Regions from separate parts of the Thermaerobacillus caldiproteolyticus genome, predicted to be linked through region 4. Evidence: riboswitches for the same ligand, from Rfam matches in the RefSeq annotation. Region 4 holds a riboswitch; each other region holds the start of a gene.
The links. Region 4 has a riboswitch for S-adenosylmethionine ahead of ISX45_RS07700 (methionine ABC transporter ATP-binding protein). Riboswitches for the same ligand answer to the same signal wherever they lie in the genome.

Region 1 (5,209 bases), 1.2 Mb from region 4:
TCCGGTCGTCCATAATTCTGGAAGAACGATGATGTCAGGGCGTTGGGCAGAGAGCTTTTCTACTTCAGTTTGAACACGCTGTTGATTTTCAGCTGGATCGCCAAAGGCAATGTTAAGCTGGAGACAAGAGATTTTTAATGTCATGATCGTTCACCTCAAAAATTTTAACTTTACATTTTGATTTTTACGATATATGATGTTTGACTAGAATTTCAAGAAATTTTTGAGTAGGTGTAAGCGATGAAACATTTTGTACAATCAGAACTATTACAGAGCCTTCCGAAGCAGTTTTTTGCTTCGCTCGTTGACAAAGTGGGAAAAGTCATTGCACAAGGGCATGATGTCATTAATCTCGGCCAAGGAAATCCTGACCAACCGACGCCGTCCCATATTGTTGAGGCGCTGCAAAAGGCAGTGGCTAATCCGCGTTATCATAAATATTCGCCGTTTCGCGGTTACTCGTTTTTCAAAGAGGCGGTCGCTGCCTTTTATGAACGCGAATATGGGGTGAAGCTTGACCCGGAAAAAGAAGTCGCTATTTTATTTGGGGGAAAAGCAGGGCTTGTGGAGATTCCACAATGTTTATTAAATCCGGGGGATGTCGTTCTCGTTCCAGATCCGGGGTATCCGGATTATTGGTCGGGTGTCGCTTTAGCGCGAGCAGAAATGGCAATGATGCCGCTTCGCGCGCAAAACAAGTTTTTGCCGGATTACGGTGAGCTGTCGAAAGACGTAGTGGAAAAGGCAAAGTTAATGTTTTTAAACTATCCAAACAATCCGACCGGTGCGGTGGCGACAAAAGAGTTTTTTGAGGAAACGGCTTTGTTTGCGGCGAAACACGATATTTGCGTCGTACACGATTTTGCTTATGGAGCGATCGGATTTGACGGGAAAAAACCGATCAGTTTTCTTCAGGCGAAAGGGGCCAAAGACGTCGGTATTGAAATTTATACGTTCTCGAAAACGTATAATATGGCTGGTTGGCGCGTTGGATTTGCCGTTGGGAATGAAAGTGTGATTGAAGCGATTAACTTGTTGCAAGATCATTTATACGTCAGCTTGTTTGGTGCGATTCAAGAGGCGGCAGCAACCGCGCTTCTTTCTTCACAAGATTGCGTAAAAGAGCTTGTTTCGTTATACGAATCGCGACGGAACACACTTGTAAAGGCGCTTCAACAAATCGGATGGGATGTCACAGCACCAGCTGGTTCGTTTTTTGCGTGGTTACCTGTACCGAACGGCTGGACATCGGAGCGATTTGCTGATTTCCTGCTTGAAAAAGCTCATGTCGTTGTTGCCCCAGGAATCGGATTTGGGGAACATGGAGAAGGGTATGTACGCGTCGGTCTATTGACGAGTGAAGAGCGCTTAGAAGAAGCTGCACAACGCGTTGCCAAGCTTGGTCTTTTCCATGCCGTAAAAAAATGATTGACATAGTTGAAAATCCCTGTCATAATTCAAATTAAATTTACTACCGCGAAAATTTCGAAAAGTGAATACATGATTCAAGCATTCTTATCAAGAGTAGGTGGAGGGACGAGCCCAATGAAGCCCGGCAACCGACTTAACAGTTGTTAAGCACGGTGCTAATTCTTGCAGCGATATGCTGAGAGATAAGAAGAGTCTGAACATCTAGCCTCTTCTTATGAAGAGGTTTTTTTATTGATGCTTAGAAAGAGGGACAGATGATGAGTCAAGTAATTGCCACATATCTCATTTATGATGAGAAAGATTTAGAGAAAAAAGCAGAAGGGATTGCTCTTGGCCTTACCGTTGGTTCTTGGACCGATTTGCCGCTGTTAGAGCAAGAACAATTACGAAAACATAAAGGGGTTGTCGTCAGCGTCACACAGATAGAAGAAAGTGAGCGGGTGAATGAGTATCTTGGCAAACGCGTGAAGCGAGGGCTTGTCCGTATTGCTTATCCAAGCGTCAATTTCAGTGCTGATTTGCCGGCGATATTGACAACGGTGTTTGGCAAGCTATCGCTCGATGGAGAAGTGAAGCTAATCGATATGACATTTTCCGATGAATTGAAAAAGCAGTTTCCTGGTCCATGCTTTGGAATTGACGGGATTCGCGAAAAAGTTGGCGTGTATGATCGCCCGCTTCTCATGAGCATTTTTAAAGGCGTTATCGGGCGCGATTTGCATTATTTGTCGGAACAGTTAAAACAACAGGCACTCGGTGGAGTTGATCTTGTCAAAGATGACGAAATTTTGTTTGAAAATGACTTAACTCCGTTTGAAAAGCGAATCGCTGCCGGAAAAGCGGTGTTAAACGATATATACGAAAAAACGGGAAAGAAAACATTGTACGCTGTCAATTTAACAGGGAAAACGTTCGAGTTGAAAGAAAAAGCGAAGCGGGCAGTGGAGCTAGATGCCGATGTGCTTCTTTTTAACGTGTTCGCTTATGGATTAGATGTATTGCAAGGTTTGCGTGAAGATGAGGACATTTCAATTCCAATTATGGCGCATCCGGCAATCAGCGGCGCGCTAACACCATCGGAATTTTATGGAATCAAGAGCCCGCTATTGCTTGGGAAATTGCTTCGTCTTGCTGGAGCAGATTTTGCGCTTTTCCCATCACCGTATGGAAGCGTTGCCCTTGATAGAGGAGAAGCGCTTGGCATTGCTGCTGAGTTAACGAAGGAAGATGAGCAATTGAAACGAGCGTTCCCGGTTCCGTCAGCGGGGATTCATCCGGGACTAGTACCGCTTTTAATTCGCGATTTCGGCATCGACAGTGTTATTAATGCAGGCGGCGGGGTACATGGTCACCCGGATGGAGCAGAAGGCGGAGGAAAAGCGTTCTGCGCAGCCATTGATGCGGTGTTAGCAGGAAGACCGCTTCAAGATGCCGCTAAAGATAGTGAGGCACTGCAAAAGGCAATTGCTTTATGGGGTGCTCACGAGGTGACAGCATGAAAAAGCCAATCCTTTTTTGCGATTTCGACGGAACGATTACAAATAGCGACAATATCGTCGCGATTATGAAACAGTTTGCCCCGCCAGAATGGGAAACGCTAAAAGACGATGTACTAGCACAGCGCCTGACCGTTCAAGAAGGTGTCGGAAAAATGTTTTCCCTTCTTCCTTCGAGATTGAAGGAAGAGATTACGGACTTTATTTTACAAACGGCACGTATCCGTGACGGCTTTCGTGAATTTGTCGCTTTTACAAAACAACACGGCATTCCTCTGTATGTCGTGAGCGGTGGCATCGACTTTTTCGTCTATCCGCTTCTTGACGGGCTTATCGAAAAAGAATTCATTTTCTGCAACGGTTCCGATTTTAGCGGGGAAACGATTCAAATTGTTTGGCCATATTCGTGCGATGAGCATTGTCATAACGGTTGTGGCTGTTGCAAACCATCGCTGTTACGGAAGCTATCAAAACCTGATGCATTCAATATCGTCATCGGCGATTCCATTACCGATTTGGCAGCGGCAAAATTAGCCGATCATGTCATTGCTCGCGATTTCTTACTGGAAAAATGCAATGAACTTAGTATTTCCCATACACCATTTACAACGTTTTTTGATGTGATTGATGTTCTTGAGAAGATGGAGGTGAGAGTATGAGTTCTCTTGTGAAAAAATGGAGGGAGCTTGCTGATGTGAAGGCGGAGTTAGCAGCCCGCGATTGGTTCTTTGCGACAAGCGGTAACTTATCGATCAAAGTAACCGATGATCCGCTCACCTTTCTTGTTACCGCGAGCGGAAAAGATAAACGAAAGCAAACTGATGAAGATTTTCTTCTTGTGGATGCACTCGGTAATCCATCGGAAGAAACGCATTTGAAACCATCAGCGGAAACGCTTTTGCATGTGGAAATTTACAACAAAACAAACGCAGGCTGCAGCCTCCATGTCCACACGATCGATAATAACGTCATTTCCGAATTATACGGTGACAACGGGGAAGTCGTGTTTACCGGACAAGAAATTATTAAGGCGTTCGGTCTTTGGGAAGAAGATGCTGTTATTCGCATTCCGATTATTAACAATTACGCCCATATTCCGACACTGGCGAAAGAGTTTGCCCAACATGTTAACGATGACGCAGGTGCGGTTCTCATTCGTAATCACGGCATTACTGTATGGGGGCGAAATGCGTTTGAAGCAAAAAAATTTTTAGAAGCGTGCGAGTTTTTATTTAGCTATCACATCAAGCTACTGTTGCTAAAGGGAGCAAAGGCGTTCGCCTAAAATCCCTTTTTTATAAAAAAATTTTTAGGAGGAAGAGAAGATGGCAACGATTCGTTTTCATGAAACAAATGAAAGAATTACCACTGAAGCAGAAGTAGTCAAATTTTTAGAGGAGCAAGGGGTTATTTACGAAAAATGGGATATCAACAAACTCCCAGAACATTTACGCGAAAAATATTTGCTTACGGATGAAGAAAAAAATGAAATTTTAGAGACATTTAAAGACGAAATTGCAGATATTTCTGCACGCCGCGGCTATAAAGCGCAAGACGTTATTTCCTTATCCGAAAATACACCGAACCTAGATCAATTGCTCGAAAACTTTAAGCGCGAACATCATCATACAGATGATGAGGTGCGCTTTATCGTCAGCGGCCACGGCGTATTTGCGATTCAAGGAAAAGACGGAAAATTTTTTGATGTCGAATTAAATCCTGGCGATTTAATTTCCGTTCCAGAAAATACACGCCACTATTTTACATTGCAAGAAGATCGCCGCGTAGTCGCGATTCGCATTTTTGTCACAACAGAAGGATGGGTGCCGATTTACGAAAAAGAAGGAATCAACGCGTAACAACCATCCCTCTTCCTCTTAATCGGAAGAGGGGTGATGTAATGGTTTCGCAGTAAAAAGAATGACCCCAGCAATGACAATCATACTTCCGATAAATTGCAAAGGATACATCGATTCTTGCAGTAATATAGGCAAGAATCGATGTAAAAATAAGAACATTCCCGATTTTGTAATGCCAATATGTTGAATCTGATATTCCAAAACATCATTGCCAACACGGTAGCACCTACGCTGGAATATAGAAGGGCAAGCCAAAAAGAGAACGAAGATTCGTGAACGGTGAAAGTGGAAACGGGAAACGGCGCGAGTATCGCTGCGCCGAAGATGCCCGGCCATAACATTGCCTTGAATGCAGAAACAAACTGCATTGCTTGTTTCGCAAACAACGAATAGAGCCCCTATACCGCAACGGTCCTAGCATAA
Region 2 (5,209 bases), 1.8 Mb from region 4:
TCAACATGAAACTCTTATAACGTTGCAGGGCCATTTCATCTCCTGATCTATCTTCATCAAACGATTTTCTCGCTTGCTCTTATGCTTTTTTCCAACATTTAAAACACAATAAAATTCGTTGATTTTTCTATTTGCGTATAGAGTCTTGCTGGCTGAAAAAAGAGAAAAAGGGAAGAAAAACAAACTCTTTTTCCGCTCATTCAACTTTTTCCCGATTTTCCTTCTCGCTTTGATTCCAATAAAAACCTTTATTATGGGCTTCTACACATTGAACCTGTTGCCAAACGAATAATGAATGCATAATAGGGCATAAAAAATCCCCCTTGGCAACCATATACACTAGCCAAAAAATACAATCCCAAGGGGTAAACACTATCATGATTCCAATTTTGTCATTGAACATACAATGTCTAGAAAAATGGATCCTCTTTTACAGGCTTTATTTCAGTATATCACTCGACTTTCTTTACCAAAAGCACTTTATGTGACAGGTCGTCCGCCTATTTCGAAAAAATCGCTGTTGAAATGTTTGCTATTTTCCATTGAGCTCTTGCGTCAGTTGGTCAACATACTCAATGTCGTATTTATGGAGTCAACAAAGCTCCGCACTTTTCTATGGTTTCACGTGTGAGTAAATGATTTCACTGGTTAAAGAATGATGACTTAGAACAGCCACGCGTATCGGTTTCATCGCTATTGATTCCATGTGCAATTATGCATAATTTTGAGCTTTCATTCTAGTTTTGCAACATCATCATTATCTCTTTAATAATCTACTAGATGTTCCTCTGCATCTTCGAAGATGTTCAATAGTATTGATGATAAATCTGATTTGCTTAGGGACATTTTCACTGATAATTAATGCGGCGTTAAACTACCTGAAGAGCCTGCAACACATCCGCTTTCAGGTCATCGATATGCTCGATGCCGACCGAGAATCTCACGAAATTGGACGGAATTCCAGCTGTCCGCATCTGCTCCTCGGTCATCACTCCTTCCCACATTGCGGCTGTATGTACCACAAGGGAATCGATTCCTCCCAGGCTCACCGCGTTAGGAGGCAGTTTCAATGCAGAAACGAACCGCTGAGTTTCTTCATATCCACCTTTAATGGCAAAGGCAATTACTGCTCCGAAACCTCGCATCTGACGTTTTGCCAACTCGTGTTGTGGATGACTAGGAAGACCGGGATAATACACCCGCTCAACCTGTGGCTGCTTTTCCAAAAACTCAGCTAAGGCTAAGGCATTGGCATTGATGCGTTCAATCCGCATCGGAAGCGTGCGCAGACCACGCAATAATAGCCACGCATCCATTGGAGAGAGAACCGAACCAATTGAAATATGCGTGTGCCAAATACGCTCAGCTAATTCCTCGCTGGTGCAGATGACACCAGCTGTCAAATCATGGTGTCCACCCAAATATTTTGTTGCGCTGTGAATAACTACATCAACTCCCAGATCGTGAGGACGCTGATTGATCGGCGATGCGAACGTGTTATCGGCTACGACGATAATTCCATGCGGGCGCGCCAACTCCACCACAGCAGCCAAATCCGTCAACACCAAAGTCGGATTAGCTGGTGTCTCCACCATGATGAGCTTTGTGTTAGGACGTATCGCTTCAGCAAAGGCATTGATGTCCGCCTGTTCGACGATAGTCACTTCAACACCAAATCGCGGTAGCATCTCATCCATGATCTTAGCAGTACTCATATAGTGCCGCGTCTGTGCAATCACATGATCTCCTGCACTGACTAGAGCTAGAATGGTCGTAGCAATTGCTCCCATCCCAGAGCCAGTGACCAATGCGGTTTCTGTTCCTTCAAGCTCAGCCATAATTTTCTTTACACGCTCATGCACTGGATTACCATAACGCGTGTAATACCGCGGATGACGAGGGGTTCCCGCCATTTCTGCGAATTCACTGGAATTATGGGCACGAAACGTAGCTGTGTAATAAATCGGCGGAGCCACTGCCCCATCATTGGTTACCCAATCATCAGCATGTACGACCAAGGTTTCGTTTCGGAGTCCTTCAAGGTTCAACTCTTCATGATTATCACGTTTGCTCATCTGCTCTCTCTCCTTTGCTTTTCTAAATACTCAACTACTAGACGATAAACACAGTTAGCTCCGATCTATACCAATCCATCTTCGTGGCAAAGAATTTAGCGTCAACCGAAATGTTCCGCTTTTTGCAAGATTTCTACACTTTTTCTCAGAATACGTAATGAAATAATCGATGAAAATATAAAGAAACTCATCTTTGATTTAAATAATGGTAAAAATCTACTCTACCATTATCTCACGGTAACTTTATGGTAGCCATTCTTATAAGTATAAAGCTTCAATCACCCCGATTTACTTGAATGAACTCTCACATCACTCCCAAGAATTCTCTCGACTTATACATATACAAGTACTAGCTAGTATTTTGGTCGGTACGGATTTCTCTTTTAATTGACAGAACTTTTTTTCATTTCGTAACTTAATAGATATTATATAATTTTTTTAAAAAAAGTAAATCGGTAGTTCTATATAAATTCAGTTTGAAATTCCGACATGTTTAACCGACACTGATCCTTGTCTATACTGCTCTACACAAGTAAATCAAGGAGCGGATGAATCATGAAGAAAAAAGGATGACAAATGACGAACAACCACAGTTGGATCACCGCTAGAAACGCAGAATGAAAAATGCGAACATAGGAAAACGGAGTGAAAAGATGCACCTGCACTAGCCGCAATATAAGCTTGAAAAGATGTATAAACCGTTGTCGTTAATGTATCGATCTTTTTCCTTTAATATTTTAGTTGTTTTAATACCTTCATCAGTAACCGGAATTTTAATGATAACTTTTCCAGTAATTTGTTCAATTATATATTCTGCCTCAGCCACTACTTCTTCAGCCTTATCGCCAAGAGCTTGAACAAACAGTTCTTTTTCATTACCTAAAATAGTTCGAATTTCTTTTAACAAATCTAAATAAGTTTGATTTTCTTTGGCTATAATTGAAGCATTAGTAGTAACACCCGAAGTCGGAAAATATTCACATAAACGTGAATTTGTTTTGTATTTGCAGAATCAATATATAATCTCATTCTAACCACCCCTATAAAATACTATGGACTACTTTATGTTTGATACTTCATCATAAAAACTGATTTTGTCTTCTGAAGAACAGCTATTTTGCAATGAAATCAACAAACTTGATTGGGAGCTATAGAGCTTCAATAGTTAATTGACATTCAGGAAGATTATCCGGAAGAAAGAATCAAACAAACAATCAACTGACCAAAAAGTAAATAAAATAAAAAAACATTGACATAATATTTATTCATCTATATACTGTTAGATAAAACTCTGAATATTAAGTTAATTTTCTCTTATCGAGAGTGGTGGAGGGACTAGGCCCAAAGAAGCCCGGCAACCTTCAAGCAAAATTGCTTGACAAGGTGCTAAATCCTACAAGTCATCTGATATGATGACTTGAAAGATGAGAGGTCAGCGCTATAAAGTTACCCTCTTCATCGGAAGAGGGTTATCTATTTGCTCATTTTTTAAATCTATATGAGATAACAGCGCCTTTAATCCTAGTATTCATATAGAATTTATAAAATTAAATTATAAGGATAGGAGGACAAAATGATAAAAAGAGTAGATTCTTGAATGCATGTAGATGTTTTACAAAAAATTCTTTGATACGCCTATAAAAAATACCAGAAAGGAGAAATCATTTTGAGCATTGTAAGTAAAAAAACTTACCCCTCTTATTTATCTGATGAGTTATCAAGAAAATTTGTACAAAATGAACGCCAAGAATTTCTTTTACATCAAGCATCAGAGCTTGCTGAACGATTTTACGAAAAAGCTGACAATATAGACAAAGAAGGAAGGTTTCCATTTGAAAATTTTCAAAAGCTAAAAGATTGTAATTACCAATCACTTACTGTTCCTAAGCAATATGGTGGAGAAGAAATTTCACTGTATGAATTTCTTCTTATGCAAGAGCGATTAAGTCAGGGAGATGCTTCCACAGCTTTATGCATCGGTTGGCATCTTGGCGTTATTTATGATCTAAGGGAAAGACAAACATGGGATAGCGAAAAATTTAAGTGGCTGTGTCATGAAATTGTACAAAATAAAGTGCTAATTAATCGATTGGCAACAGAGAATGGAACGGGAAGTCCTACAAGAGGCGGAAAACCTGAAACGGTAGCGATCAAAAGAAATGGCAAATGGGTGATTACAGGAAGGAAATCCTTTTCATCTATGGCAATAGCTCTTGATTATTCATTAGTTACAGCCACCATTCAAGAATCGGGGAAAGTCGGATCTTTTTTAGTTGACCATCGCCTTAATGGGGTTAAAGTCGAAGAAAATTGGGATATGATTGGAATGCGAGGCACGCGGAGTGATGATCTTGTACTGGATCAAGTGGAATTACCAGAAGATTCACTGGTGGAATTGGATCAATTGGAATCATCGAAAGGCAATATAGGGAGGGCATGGTTGCTTCATGTTCCAGCATGCTTTCTTGGGATTGCGATTGCAGCTAGAAATTATGCCATTTCCTTTGCTTCTGAATATCAACCGAATAGTCTGTCTAGCCCAATCAAAGATGTTCCAGAGGTTCAAAGAAAAATTGGCGAGATGGATTTAGAGCTATTAAAAGCAAGACATACTCTTTATTTTGTCGCACATCGGTGGGATACATACCCAGAAAAACGCATGGAAATGAGTGGAGAATTAGCGGCAGCTAAACATATTGCCGTAAACAGTGCCAATAAAGTCGTTGATTTAGCGATGAGAATCGTAGGAGCTAGAAGTCTACAAAAATCTAACCCACTGCAACGATACTATAGAGATGTTAGAGCTGGAATCCATAATCCGCCAATGGATGATACCGTTATTTCTTTACTCGCAAAACAAGCATTACAAAATTTCAATTAAATCTATTGTTTTTAGTAAGACATTTATGTAAAACAAGATTTTCCATTTTGCACTACACATTTAGGGGGAAGAGCAATGAAAGCATATAAAATACCATTTTTGTTTATTGCGCTAGTATTTCTTATATTGTCAGGATGCTCAAGCTTGACTCAAAAAGCAAATAGTTCAGTGACTAAGACAATTAAACTTGGAGCAACTGCTGGACCGTATAGTGATCAAATAAAGCAAGCTATAAAGCCTTATCTCGAGAAAA
Region 3 (5,209 bases), 1.1 Mb from region 4:
AAGTTTTTTAATACAAGTGGTATGAAATATCGTGAATTGGGCATGAAAGATAAAGTAAACACAGCTTCTGAATCGGAATTGCTTGATCTCCTTGCCTCTGATGGAATGTTAATCAAACGGCCGATTTTAACTGATGGAGAAAATGTGATCGTTGGTTTCAAAGAGGAAGAATATGAAAAATTTTTTTCCGCTCTGAAGAGATAGTCGGTGAGTTTTTCGAAAAAATCAGTTATTATTAAGAAGAATACAATTGTAGTTGGAGGGACTGTGATGAACACGCCAAAAGAATTGCGCTATTCTGAAGAGCATGAATGGGTACGTGTGGAAGGTGACAAAGTTCGTATTGGGATTACTGATTTTGCACAATCCGAGCTAGGTGACATTGTATTTGTGGAGCTACCTGAAGTGGGGGCAGAGATTACTGCCAACGAGCCGTTTGGTAGCGTTGAATCAGTCAAAACCGTTTCAGAACTATATGCACCTGTGAGTGGCAAAGTTGTCGAAGTGAACGAAGCATTAAATGATAATCCTGAATTTGTGAACGAGTCTCCGTATGAGAAAGCATGGATGATTGTTGTCGAGCCTTCTGACCTAAGCGAAGTAGACAACTTATTAACAGCGGAACAATATGAAGCGATGATTAACGAAGACTAAAGCATATTTATACCAAATAACGACAACGCTTCACCTGTAAGTATAAGGAAAATTGGGACAAGCAATGGCAATAGAGCCGTTGCTTGTTTCCATACGACGAGTATTCGACCAATGATTGGGCACCCTATAGTTAAATACGTTCGAGGGGGTGTCTTTTTTATGACGTTGGAGAAGAAAAGACTAGATATTACCGATCGTATAGTCGGTAAACTTAAAAATGATACAATCGAGCTGTTTGCGGAGAACGAACCGATCGGACGGATTGTTCTTTCCGAAGCCGGCGGTACCTTTGAATTGAACAATGGGTATGAGAAAGAACTAGATAAAATTTATAAGCAGGTCACATTGACAACCGATCCTGATCAAAAGTACGTCGATTGCGACAGCGAGTATGGCTGGTGTTGAAAGCAGCGGGTTTTTACCTTACCGTTGCTTTTTTATTTTTTGCAACATGAAAGGAGAAAATGGTGTGTTTATGGAATAAAATATATGTAATCTCTTTTCATTAGGTGATGCTTATGACAATGGTAGAGACAGGAAAAGTGATTATTGTAGAGGGGCGATCTGATAAGAAGAAACTAGAGTGCATTATTAAAGAACCAGTTGAAATCATTTGTACAAATGGTACGATTAGTAATGCTAAATTAGACGAATTAATCGATGAGCTATATAATAAAGAAGTATTCATATTAGTCGATGCTGACGAAGCAGGAGAAAAGCTGCGGAAGCAATTTCGACGTGAACTTCCCGAAGCGGAACATTTATATATTGATCGAATGTATCGAGAAGTAGCAGCAGCACCAAAACAACACATTGCGGCTGTGTTATTAAGCGCCAATATAGATGTGCATACGGATTATTTATAAAAGGTGTGAAAAATACGCAAATGGAAGCCTTGACATTGGAGCAAATCGACGAAGCAATCGAACAAGAGGAGATTGTATGCGTTTATTTATATACGCCGATGTGCGGAACATGTCAGCTCGCAAGCCGGATGCTTGAAATTGTTCAAGAGCTATTCCCTGATATAAAGTTTTGCAAATCAGACATTAATTATATGCCAGAACGTGCAATTTCATGGAGCATTGAGAGTGTTCCGTGTCTTCTCATATTCCGAAACGCGCAGCTAGAGAAAAAAATATACGCGTTTCATTCCGTTCCGTACTTGTATGAAACGATTAAAAAGCTTTTATAAAGAGATGGCTTGAAGCCCTTGATTTAAAATTCCAACCAAAAAATGAACGAAAGATAAGGCTGTCCGAAAAAATCACATTTTCGTGATCTTTTCGGGCAGCTTTTTTTTAAAAAAATATAGAAAAATTCGACATAAAAACCCTTTATTTCACATATTTCTCAGGAAATATCAGTAATACGTATAGAGTTTGTGGTTTAATTTGTATATTTTATTGGTCATTTGTCGAGAAGTTAGCAAAGGATTCATGCGCTTTCTCATGGAATGTACATGTAAGAGACTAATGGGGGAGGTTGGTAAAACAATGGGGATCTATAGTCTTATTCAGCAATTCATTGAAAGGATTCAAACGTTACATCATTTATTACCGCTTTTGCCTGAGGAGCATGTATATATTCAGTTTGAATGTGAGAACGAGAATGTTATTTTTGCTATTTCAAAAAACGGTACGGAAGAGGAAAAAAATGTAGATGAAAAAAGACTATTAACGATTCGGGGTTCAGAAGAGGCGATTCAAGCGCTTTTAACTGGAGAATTAAAATTACAGCAACAAATGCGCCTGAAAGAGTTGTCCGTTGTGGGAAGCTTTCGGCATATACTTCTTTTAGAATCAATTTTTCATTTAGCGAAGCCTTATCGATTTGTTCGCTAAAGGTTTTTAATATTAAGAAAATAATTAACGAAAAGAAAATGGCGTGGTACAATTCGAAAAAATAAAACGATTATACATTTCTTATCAAGAAAGGCGGAGAGGGACTGGCCTGATGAAGCCCGGCAACCGGTTTTTGCAACACGGTGCCAGAGTACGGTATTAAGATGCATTTTGTTGATCCAGCTAATCTGGAAAATTTTCGCGCGGCAATCACGCCAAATACAAAAGCGATTTTCGCCGAAACAATCGGCAATCCGAGCCTGCATGTATTAGACATTGAAGCCGTAGCTGAGATTGCTCATGAAGCAGGCATCCTACTTATTATCGATAACACGTTTGCGACTCCTTATTTATGCAGACCGATTGAGCATGGAGCTGATATTGTTGTTCATTCAGCAACGAAATGGTTACTTGGAAACGGAACAACGCTTGGCGGGATTATTGTCGATGGTGGAAATTTTGATTGGAACTCACCAAAATTCCCTGAATTTACAACGCCGGATCCGAGCTATCATAATCTTGTTTATGCCGAAGCGTTCGGACCTGCCGCCGATATTGCTAAGGCGCGAGTATAACTATTGCGTGATTTAGGCCCAGCCATTAGTCCTTTCAATGCCTTTCAGCTTAACTTTGTGGTCTTGAGACATTACATGTGCGTATGAAAGAACATATTGCTAATACGCGAACAATTGTTGAATATTTAGATCGTCATCCAGCTGTAGAATGGGTGCTTTATCCGGAACATGAGCAACATCCGTCTAAAGATTTAGCAGAAAAATATTTGCCAAAAGGAGCTGGTGCAGTCGTTGTTTTTGGAATTAAAGGTGGCCGGAAAGCAGGAGCAAAACTGATTAACAACGTGAAATTTTGGTCACATGTAGCCAACGCTGGTGACGCGAAAAGTTTAATTATTCATCCGGCAAGCACGACGCATCAGCAGTTGAGTGCAGAAGATTTAAAAGCATCTGGCGTTACTGAAGATTTGATTCGCTTATCTGTTGGAATTGAGAATGTGGATGATTTAATTGAAGATTTGGAACAGGCAATTCAAGCCGCTACTGAAGTTGCCTCGGATTTGTCTTTGTATCGATGATCAAAGTTTTTGTTGACACTTTATTTCATGCATGTTAAAATCACACTTGTAATTTATAAAACTACTTGAGCTGATTAAAGTTTTAATTGAATAAAGCGCGTTCAGTGCTCTTATCAAGAGAGGTGGAGGGATGTGCCCAATGAAACCCGGCAACCGTCAGCATTTTTGCTGAAATGGTGCCAATTCACACAAAGCGATTGCTTTGAGAGATAAGAGACAGAATAGGAGATAATGCCTTTCTGTTCTCTTGAGCAGAAAGGTTTTTTATTTTAAGTATGTCGGCGAAGATAGGAAGCAGCTGTGAAGAAAAGGAAGGTGAGAAGCAAATGATTACATTAGAAAATGTAACGAAAATTTATCAATCTAGCAACGGTTCAGTAACAGCTGTCGATGATGTGAGCTTGCACATTAAAGAAGGGGAAATTTTCGGGATTATTGGTTATAGTGGAGCTGGAAAAAGTTCGTTAATTCGTATGTTAAATGGACTAGAAAAGCCCACGAAGGGAAATGTCATCGTTGCTGATCGAAATATTGCCAATATTAAGGGGAAAGAATTACGCGAAGCTCGTCAAGAAATCGGGATGATTTTCCAACATTTTAATTTATTATGGTCAAGAACCGTGCGTGAAAATATTGCGTTTCCATTAGAGATTGCAGGAGTTCCAAAGGAACAACGGTTAAAACGCGTGGACGAGCTCATTCAGCTTGTTGGCTTGCAAGGACGTGAAAATGCCTATCCATCACAATTAAGCGGCGGCCAAAAGCAGCGTGTCGGCATCGCCCGTGCTTTGGCGAATAATCCAAAAGTATTATTATGCGATGAGGCGACATCAGCGCTAGATCCACAAACAACAGATTCCATTCTCGATTTATTGGTAGATATTAATCAGCGTCTTCGTTTGACGATTGTTCTCATCACTCATGAGATGCACGTTATTCGGAAAATTTGTGATCGTGTAGCCGTCATGGAAAACGGTAAGATTGTTGAACAAGGCGAAGTGCTTCAAGTGTTCCGTCAACCAAAGCAGACAATTACAAAACGGTTCGTTCAACAAGTCATTGAACCGGAAGAGACAAAAGAAACGATTGCTCATTTAATAGATAAATATCCGAGAGGGAACGTGATTCAATTAACCTTTGTTGGCGAGGCAGCTGAGCAGCCATTGATAGCGAATCTTACTCGTCAATTCCAAGTAAACGTGAATATCCTTCAAGGGAAAATTTCGCAGACCCATCAAGGTTCGTACGGGGTATTATTCGTGCATATTGATGGAACAGATGAGGAAGTAGCAAAAGCGATTGATTATATTCGCCAACAACAGGTTGGGGTGGAGGTGATTACCGATGTTCAATAGCCTCTTACCGAATGTGCAATGGGATACCATTTGGGCGGCGACAGTAGAAACCCTTTATATGACTGGTATTGCTGTTGTTGCAACGTTTGTGTTAGGTATTATCCTTGGTCTTTTATTATTTTTAACCTCAAAGGGGAATATATGGGAGAATCGGCTGGCGAATGCGATTATTGCGGCGTTTGTGAATATTTTTCGCTCTATTCCGTTCATTATTTTAATTATTTTATTGATTCCGTTTACTAAGCTTGTCGTTGGTACGATTC
Region 4 (5,209 bases):
ACCAGAACAAATTATCATCGGCTCAGGAATTCAGCAGCTGACAAGTCTCATCTGCCAATTATTCGATTCTAAAACTTGTGCCATCGCCATGGAAAACCCATCGTATGACGGAATACGCTCCGTATTTTTAAACCATCACTTTCAAGTCTTGCCTATTTCGCTTGAGGAAGATGGATTAAATATCGAAGAATTGGAAACAAGCAACGCGAATGTCGTATACGTCACTCCTTCGCATCAGCTGCCACTTGGCATGGTTTTGCCTATCGGTAAGCGGCAAAAACTATTAAAATGGGCTGCTAAAAACAGTGCATGGATCATTGAAGATGATTATGACAGCGAATTTCGCTATGAAAACAAGCCGATTCCCGCCTTAAAGGCGCTTGATATGCAAGATCGAGTGATTTATTTAGGGACGTTTTCCAAAGTGTTGACACCGTCGATTCGCGTAAGTTACATGGTACTTCCCAATTGCTTGTTAGAAAGATTTTCGCAAATATTTTATAACTACAATCAGCCTGTCTCTACAATTATTCAAAAAACACTATACCTTTTCATGAAATACGGTTATTTCGAACGGCACATCCGAAAGATGCGCCATATGTATGCGAAAAAACAGCAAACACTCATCACTGCTATCCGCGAATACTTTGGGGACAACGCAACAGTGATAGGCGAAAAAGCAGGATTGCATCTACTTGTGAATTTAAAAAACTATAACAATGTAGACGAATTGGTCATCAAAGCAGAGAAAGCCGGTATAAAAGTGTATTCAGCGGCGAAATATTGGTTTGGTAAAAGCGGAACCCCGCCTAGCTATGTATTATTAGGGTTTGGCGGAATGAACGAAAAAGACATCATTGATGGTGTGAGGCTTTTGAAAAAAGTTTGGTTATCTAACAAATAAAAGGAATCGCATTTCATAGCGATTCCTTTTTGTATAAGTGAAAAAGCGTTTGCGGAATAGCCTCGATAACATCTGTGGCAAGCACATCCAATGGTGAATGCCCCCTCTCGATGAGCACATCCGCTGCTTTTCCATGCACGAACACGGCATTGCTAATTGCTTCCTGAATGTCGGCGTGCTGCATCATAAACGCAAGAATGATGCCAGTCAGCACGTCACCGCTTCCGCCTTTTGCTAACGAAGGATTTCCCGTTGTGTTCACGTATTGCTTTCCATCTGGAGTCGTGACAATGGTGTAAGGACCTTTTAACACAAGGTAGACACCATAGTCCATCGCAAATTGTTTCGCAATGGCAAAACGGTCTTTTTCGAGATCACGAATGGAAACATTAATCATTCGCGCCATTTCTCCAGGATGCGGCGTTACAATCGTCGCTTGTTTTCGTTCTCTTACTATGGAAACATAATCTTTCCAGTAATATAACGCATCCGCATCAAGAACGACCGGAACATCCTGACATAGCACCTTTTGGACAACGCTTTTCGTCCCCGCTGTTCTTCCCATGCCCGGTCCTACGGCAATTGCGTCAACATCCAAGTGGACAAAATCAATTTCACCGGTAAAACAGCCGTTCATCGATGAACACGGATAATACATCACCTCTGGAACATGTGTTGCTACAACTGAATAAATGTCATCCGGTACAGCCATTGTCAGCAATCCAGCTCCGCTTCTTAAAGCCGCTTTTGCAGTCATAGTGACAGCGCCTGTCATATTTCGAGAACCGCCAATGACAAGACCTTTTCCATAAGTACCTTTATGCGACGAGCGTTTTCTTGTCGGCAGCGTTCTTACCACATCTGCTTCACTCCATAGCTTGCGAAACCCAGCATTTTTTTCCAAGGAAAGCGGAGGGATACCGATATCCACTACCATTAATTCACCATAGTAATCAGCTGTTGGGAACGTGTATGCACTTAGCTTTGGATATTGAATCGTGATCGTTGCATCCGCCTGAATAGCCGTCTCCACTCCTCCCCCATCAGCAAAAATCCCGCTTGGCACATCAATCGCATACACGACAAGCCTTTCTGCTTCGTTAACCTTGTCAATTATTTCTTTATATGGAGATCTCAATGTTCCTTTTACGCCAATTCCAAGCAACGCGTCAACGATAACGTCATAATGACTTAATTGTTCGGTAAATTCCTTCTCATTTCCTATGTAATGCTTTACTTCATATCCCGAATTCTCATAGATTTCAAGCGCTTTTTTCGCCGCTCCTTTTACTTTTTCCTTTGGCGGTACCAACCATAAATCGGTTGCATAACCATAACTTTTTAATACTCTCGCAATGACAAAACCATCCCCACCATTATTTCCCGTACCCGCTAAAACAGCGACGCGCTGAGTAGGATGAATTCGTTCCCGCAAAATTCTCGCAACAGCTTGTCCGGCATTTTCCATCAATGATTCTTCGCTCATACCGATTTGTTGAATCGTATACCGATCAATTGCGTACATTTCTGAAGCAGTAACCACGCGCATGACGTTCACCTCGCAAATTTTAATCCCCAATCAATATATACTTAACCCATTATTTCATATAAATTTTTTGTCGGTTACCAAAAACTCTAATCTCATCATATAAGTCATTTTAATTGCATAGTTACTAATTATCTAGCGTTTTCTATTTTAAGATTCTTCTTCGCCTATACGTAAAACACCTTTAAAAAATATACCATTTTTACTTATTCAACGAGCGTTTCATTCAGAATCCAAAAAGGCTGTGAGGTATTCGAAAAGAATACAAAGAAAATGTGAATAACATAGAAATTGCTATTTACCCCTTAAAAATGTTTTTGTCTTTGTGACTGAGTATTTCTTTTAATCTTTCTGATCAATGATGAGCGCTTCCCTCTTTTTGAATCCGTACTCATTCTTTATAACAAACTCCTTTTAAAAAATTTTTTCTATGATACACCAAGATTGTAAGCGATTTCTTTTTCTTTAGTCGGAAAAACGTATATTGACAATCATTTTTTTTAGAATTATGATTTATGTAAAAATTGAATACGATCAACCGCTTATCGAGAGTGACCGAGGGAACAGGCCCTATGACGTCCGGCAACCTCCTTATAAGAGGAACGGTGCCAAATCCTGCAGAATGACTTTCATTCTGAAAGATAAGTCGTGTACATAGATACCCGATGCCTCTTTCTGAATGAAAGAGGCATTTTTTCTTAACAAAAGATGCTCATGCATAAGGAGAGTAAAGTCTCTTATTGTATAAGATGAACATTAATCCTTGGTTGCCTTCTTCTCTTCATTCGCGAAAAGATGTGCACCATCTATAAATTACAAAAACAAAAATAGGAGCGAGGGATTCGATGATTGAGGTAAAGAACTTAGTAAAAGTGTATTCATCTAAAAAGAATAAGGTAATTGGCGTGGACAATGTTTCTTTAACGATCAAAAATGGTGAAATCTTCGGTATTGTCGGCTATAGCGGTGCCGGAAAAAGCACGCTTTTACGATGCTTAAATCTTTTAGAACGCCCAACATCGGGACAAGTCATCATCGATGGGGTCGATTTAACAACTTTAAATGACAAGGAATTACGCCAAGCACGCTTAAAGATCGGAATGATTTTCCAGCATTTCCACCTTGTTAGTTCAAAAACGGTATTTGAAAATGTCGCATTTGCTTTAAAAGCGGCAAAAAAGTCAAAAGACGAAATTGAGAAACGGGTGAATGAACTACTGGAAATGGTTGGTCTTGCTGATAAACGAGATGCGTATCCTTCCCAACTAAGCGGCGGCCAAAAACAACGAGTCGGAATTGCACGAGCACTTGCAAATGAACCAACTGTCCTCTTATGCGACGAAGCAACATCAGCGCTCGATCCAAGTACGACGAAATCGATTTTAGCCTTATTGAAAAAGATTAACCGCGAACTTGGAATTACGATTGTTTTAATTACTCATGAAATGGAAGTCGTCAAAGACATATGCGACCGTATTGCGGTGATGCAGGATGGAAAAGTAATTGAATTAGGAACCGTGTATGACATTTTTACGAATCCAAAAGAAGAATTGACAAAATCGTTTATTAATAGCGTTCTGCAATTTGAGCTTCCTGACCATTTGCTGAAAAAACGTACAGGAACGATTGTAAAAATTCAGTTCAAAGGTGAGATTGCCGAAGAAACAGTTGTTTCTGATATGCTTCAAACATTTAATGTAAAAGGAAATATTTTGCACGGAAAAATTGAGTACATTCAAGATATGCCGCTTGGAATTTTCATTATGGAACTTACAGGAGACCCTGATGAAATTGAACGAGCTATTGATTATATTTCCCTAAGAACAAAAGGATTGGAGGTCATTGCAAGTGCTGCTTAATTCGCTTATGAATCTAGTTCCTGAACTAAACAAAGCATTCTTGGAAACTCTTTATATGGTTGCCATTTCTCTTTCAGTGGCGATTATAGCTGGACTTCCTTTAGGAATTTTGTTATTCGTTACCGACCGCGGTCTGTTTTTAGAAAATACGACCGTTAAATCCGTTCTTGGATTTGTCGTAAATATGATTCGTTCCATTCCTTTTGTTATTTTGCTTGTTGGGCTATTGCCGCTCACCAAACTCATTACGGGAACAACAATCGGACCTACAGCGGCTTCTGTTTCGTTGTCCGTTGCGGCTATCCCATTTTTTGCTAGAATTGTAGAAACTTCTTTGCGGGAGATTGACAAAGGTGTGATCGAGGCCGCTGTTGCTGTCGGCGCCACACCTTGGATGATTATAAAAGACGTCCTCTTACCTGAAGCTCGTCCCGGCATTATGCACGGAATTACGATTACAACGATAAGTTTAGTCAGTTATTCGGCGATGGCAGGAATTGTCGGCGGCGGAGGAATTGGAGACCTTGCGATTCGTTTTGGCTATTACCGCTACGACAATACTGTTATGATTACAACAATCGTCATTTTAATCTGCCTTGTACAAATCATTCAGTTTGCAGGCGACCGCATTGCTCGTCTTGTTGATAAGCGATAAGGTCGTTGAACATACAAATATTAGGGGGATTTGTGATGAAAAAATTATCAGTCTTTCTAGTTTTATTGTTATCCTTCGGGCTTCTCGCCGCCTGCGGAAGCAAGGAAACAACTTCTAATTCTACAGAGAAAAAAGAACTTACGATTGGGGCTACTTCCGGTCCTTACAGCGACATGGTGAATAAAGCGATTAAGCCTATTCTTGAAAAGAAAGGCTATAAAGTAAAAGTTGTAGAGTTCAGCGAT

Region 1: it holds a riboswitch for S-adenosylmethionine, as region 4 does, so the genes downstream of both, mtnW (2,3-diketo-5-methylthiopentyl-1-phosphate enolase) here and ISX45_RS07700 (methionine ABC transporter ATP-binding protein) in region 4, are expected to answer to the same signal.
Region 2: it holds a riboswitch for S-adenosylmethionine, as region 4 does, so the genes downstream of both, ISX45_RS16740 (acyl-CoA dehydrogenase family protein) here and ISX45_RS07700 (methionine ABC transporter ATP-binding protein) in region 4, are expected to answer to the same signal.
Region 3: it holds a riboswitch for S-adenosylmethionine, as region 4 does, so the genes downstream of both, ISX45_RS13395 (methionine ABC transporter ATP-binding protein) here and ISX45_RS07700 (methionine ABC transporter ATP-binding protein) in region 4, are expected to answer to the same signal.

Annotation. Positions count from the first base shown of each region.
Region 1 covers NZ_CP064060.1:377,625-382,833, forward strand. Annotated here, with positions in the region: gene ISX45_RS02025 (carbon-nitrogen family hydrolase) at 1-144, opposite strand, end outside; gene ISX45_RS02030 (pyridoxal phosphate-dependent aminotransferase) at 241-1,428, shown strand; SAM riboswitch class I at 1,513-1,620, shown strand; gene mtnW (2,3-diketo-5-methylthiopentyl-1-phosphate enolase) at 1,689-2,930, shown strand; gene ISX45_RS02040 (2-hydroxy-3-keto-5-methylthiopentenyl-1-phosphate phosphatase) at 2,927-3,586, shown strand; gene ISX45_RS02045 (methylthioribulose 1-phosphate dehydratase) at 3,583-4,212, shown strand; gene ISX45_RS02050 (1,2-dihydroxy-3-keto-5-methylthiopentene dioxygenase) at 4,253-4,786, shown strand; gene ISX45_RS19370 (hypothetical protein) at 4,805-4,987, opposite strand.
Region 2 covers NZ_CP064060.1:3,326,837-3,332,045, reverse strand. Annotated here, with positions in the region: gene ISX45_RS16750 (trans-sulfuration enzyme family protein) at 870-2,075, opposite strand; gene ISX45_RS16745 (transaldolase family protein) at 2,740-3,012, opposite strand; SAM riboswitch class I at 3,387-3,506, shown strand; gene ISX45_RS16740 (acyl-CoA dehydrogenase family protein) at 3,742-4,956, shown strand; gene ISX45_RS16735 (MetQ/NlpA family ABC transporter substrate-binding protein) at 5,032-5,209, shown strand, end outside.
Region 3 covers NZ_CP064060.1:2,649,579-2,654,787, reverse strand. Annotated here, with positions in the region: gene ISX45_RS13430 (arsenate reductase family protein) at 1-204, shown strand, start outside; gene gcvH (glycine cleavage system protein GcvH) at 271-654, shown strand; gene ISX45_RS13420 (YusG family protein) at 814-1,059, shown strand; gene ISX45_RS13415 (toprim domain-containing protein) at 1,179-1,520, shown strand; gene ISX45_RS13410 (thioredoxin family protein) at 1,541-1,849, shown strand; gene ISX45_RS13405 (SCP2 sterol-binding domain-containing protein) at 2,151-2,498, shown strand; partial or broken gene ISX45_RS13400 (O-acetylhomoserine aminocarboxypropyltransferase/cysteine synthase family protein) at 2,630-3,591, shown strand; SAM riboswitch class I at 3,699-3,807, shown strand; gene ISX45_RS13395 (methionine ABC transporter ATP-binding protein) at 3,918-4,946, shown strand; gene ISX45_RS13390 (methionine ABC transporter permease) at 4,936-5,209, shown strand, end outside.
Region 4 covers NZ_CP064060.1:1,568,972-1,574,180, forward strand. Annotated here, with positions in the region: gene pdxR (MocR-like pyridoxine biosynthesis transcription factor PdxR) at 1-904, shown strand, start outside; gene ISX45_RS07695 (NAD(P)H-hydrate dehydratase) at 918-2,453, opposite strand; SAM riboswitch class I at 2,990-3,098, shown strand; gene ISX45_RS07700 (methionine ABC transporter ATP-binding protein) at 3,296-4,309, shown strand; gene ISX45_RS07705 (methionine ABC transporter permease) at 4,299-4,964, shown strand; gene ISX45_RS07710 (MetQ/NlpA family ABC transporter substrate-binding protein) at 5,000-5,209, shown strand, end outside.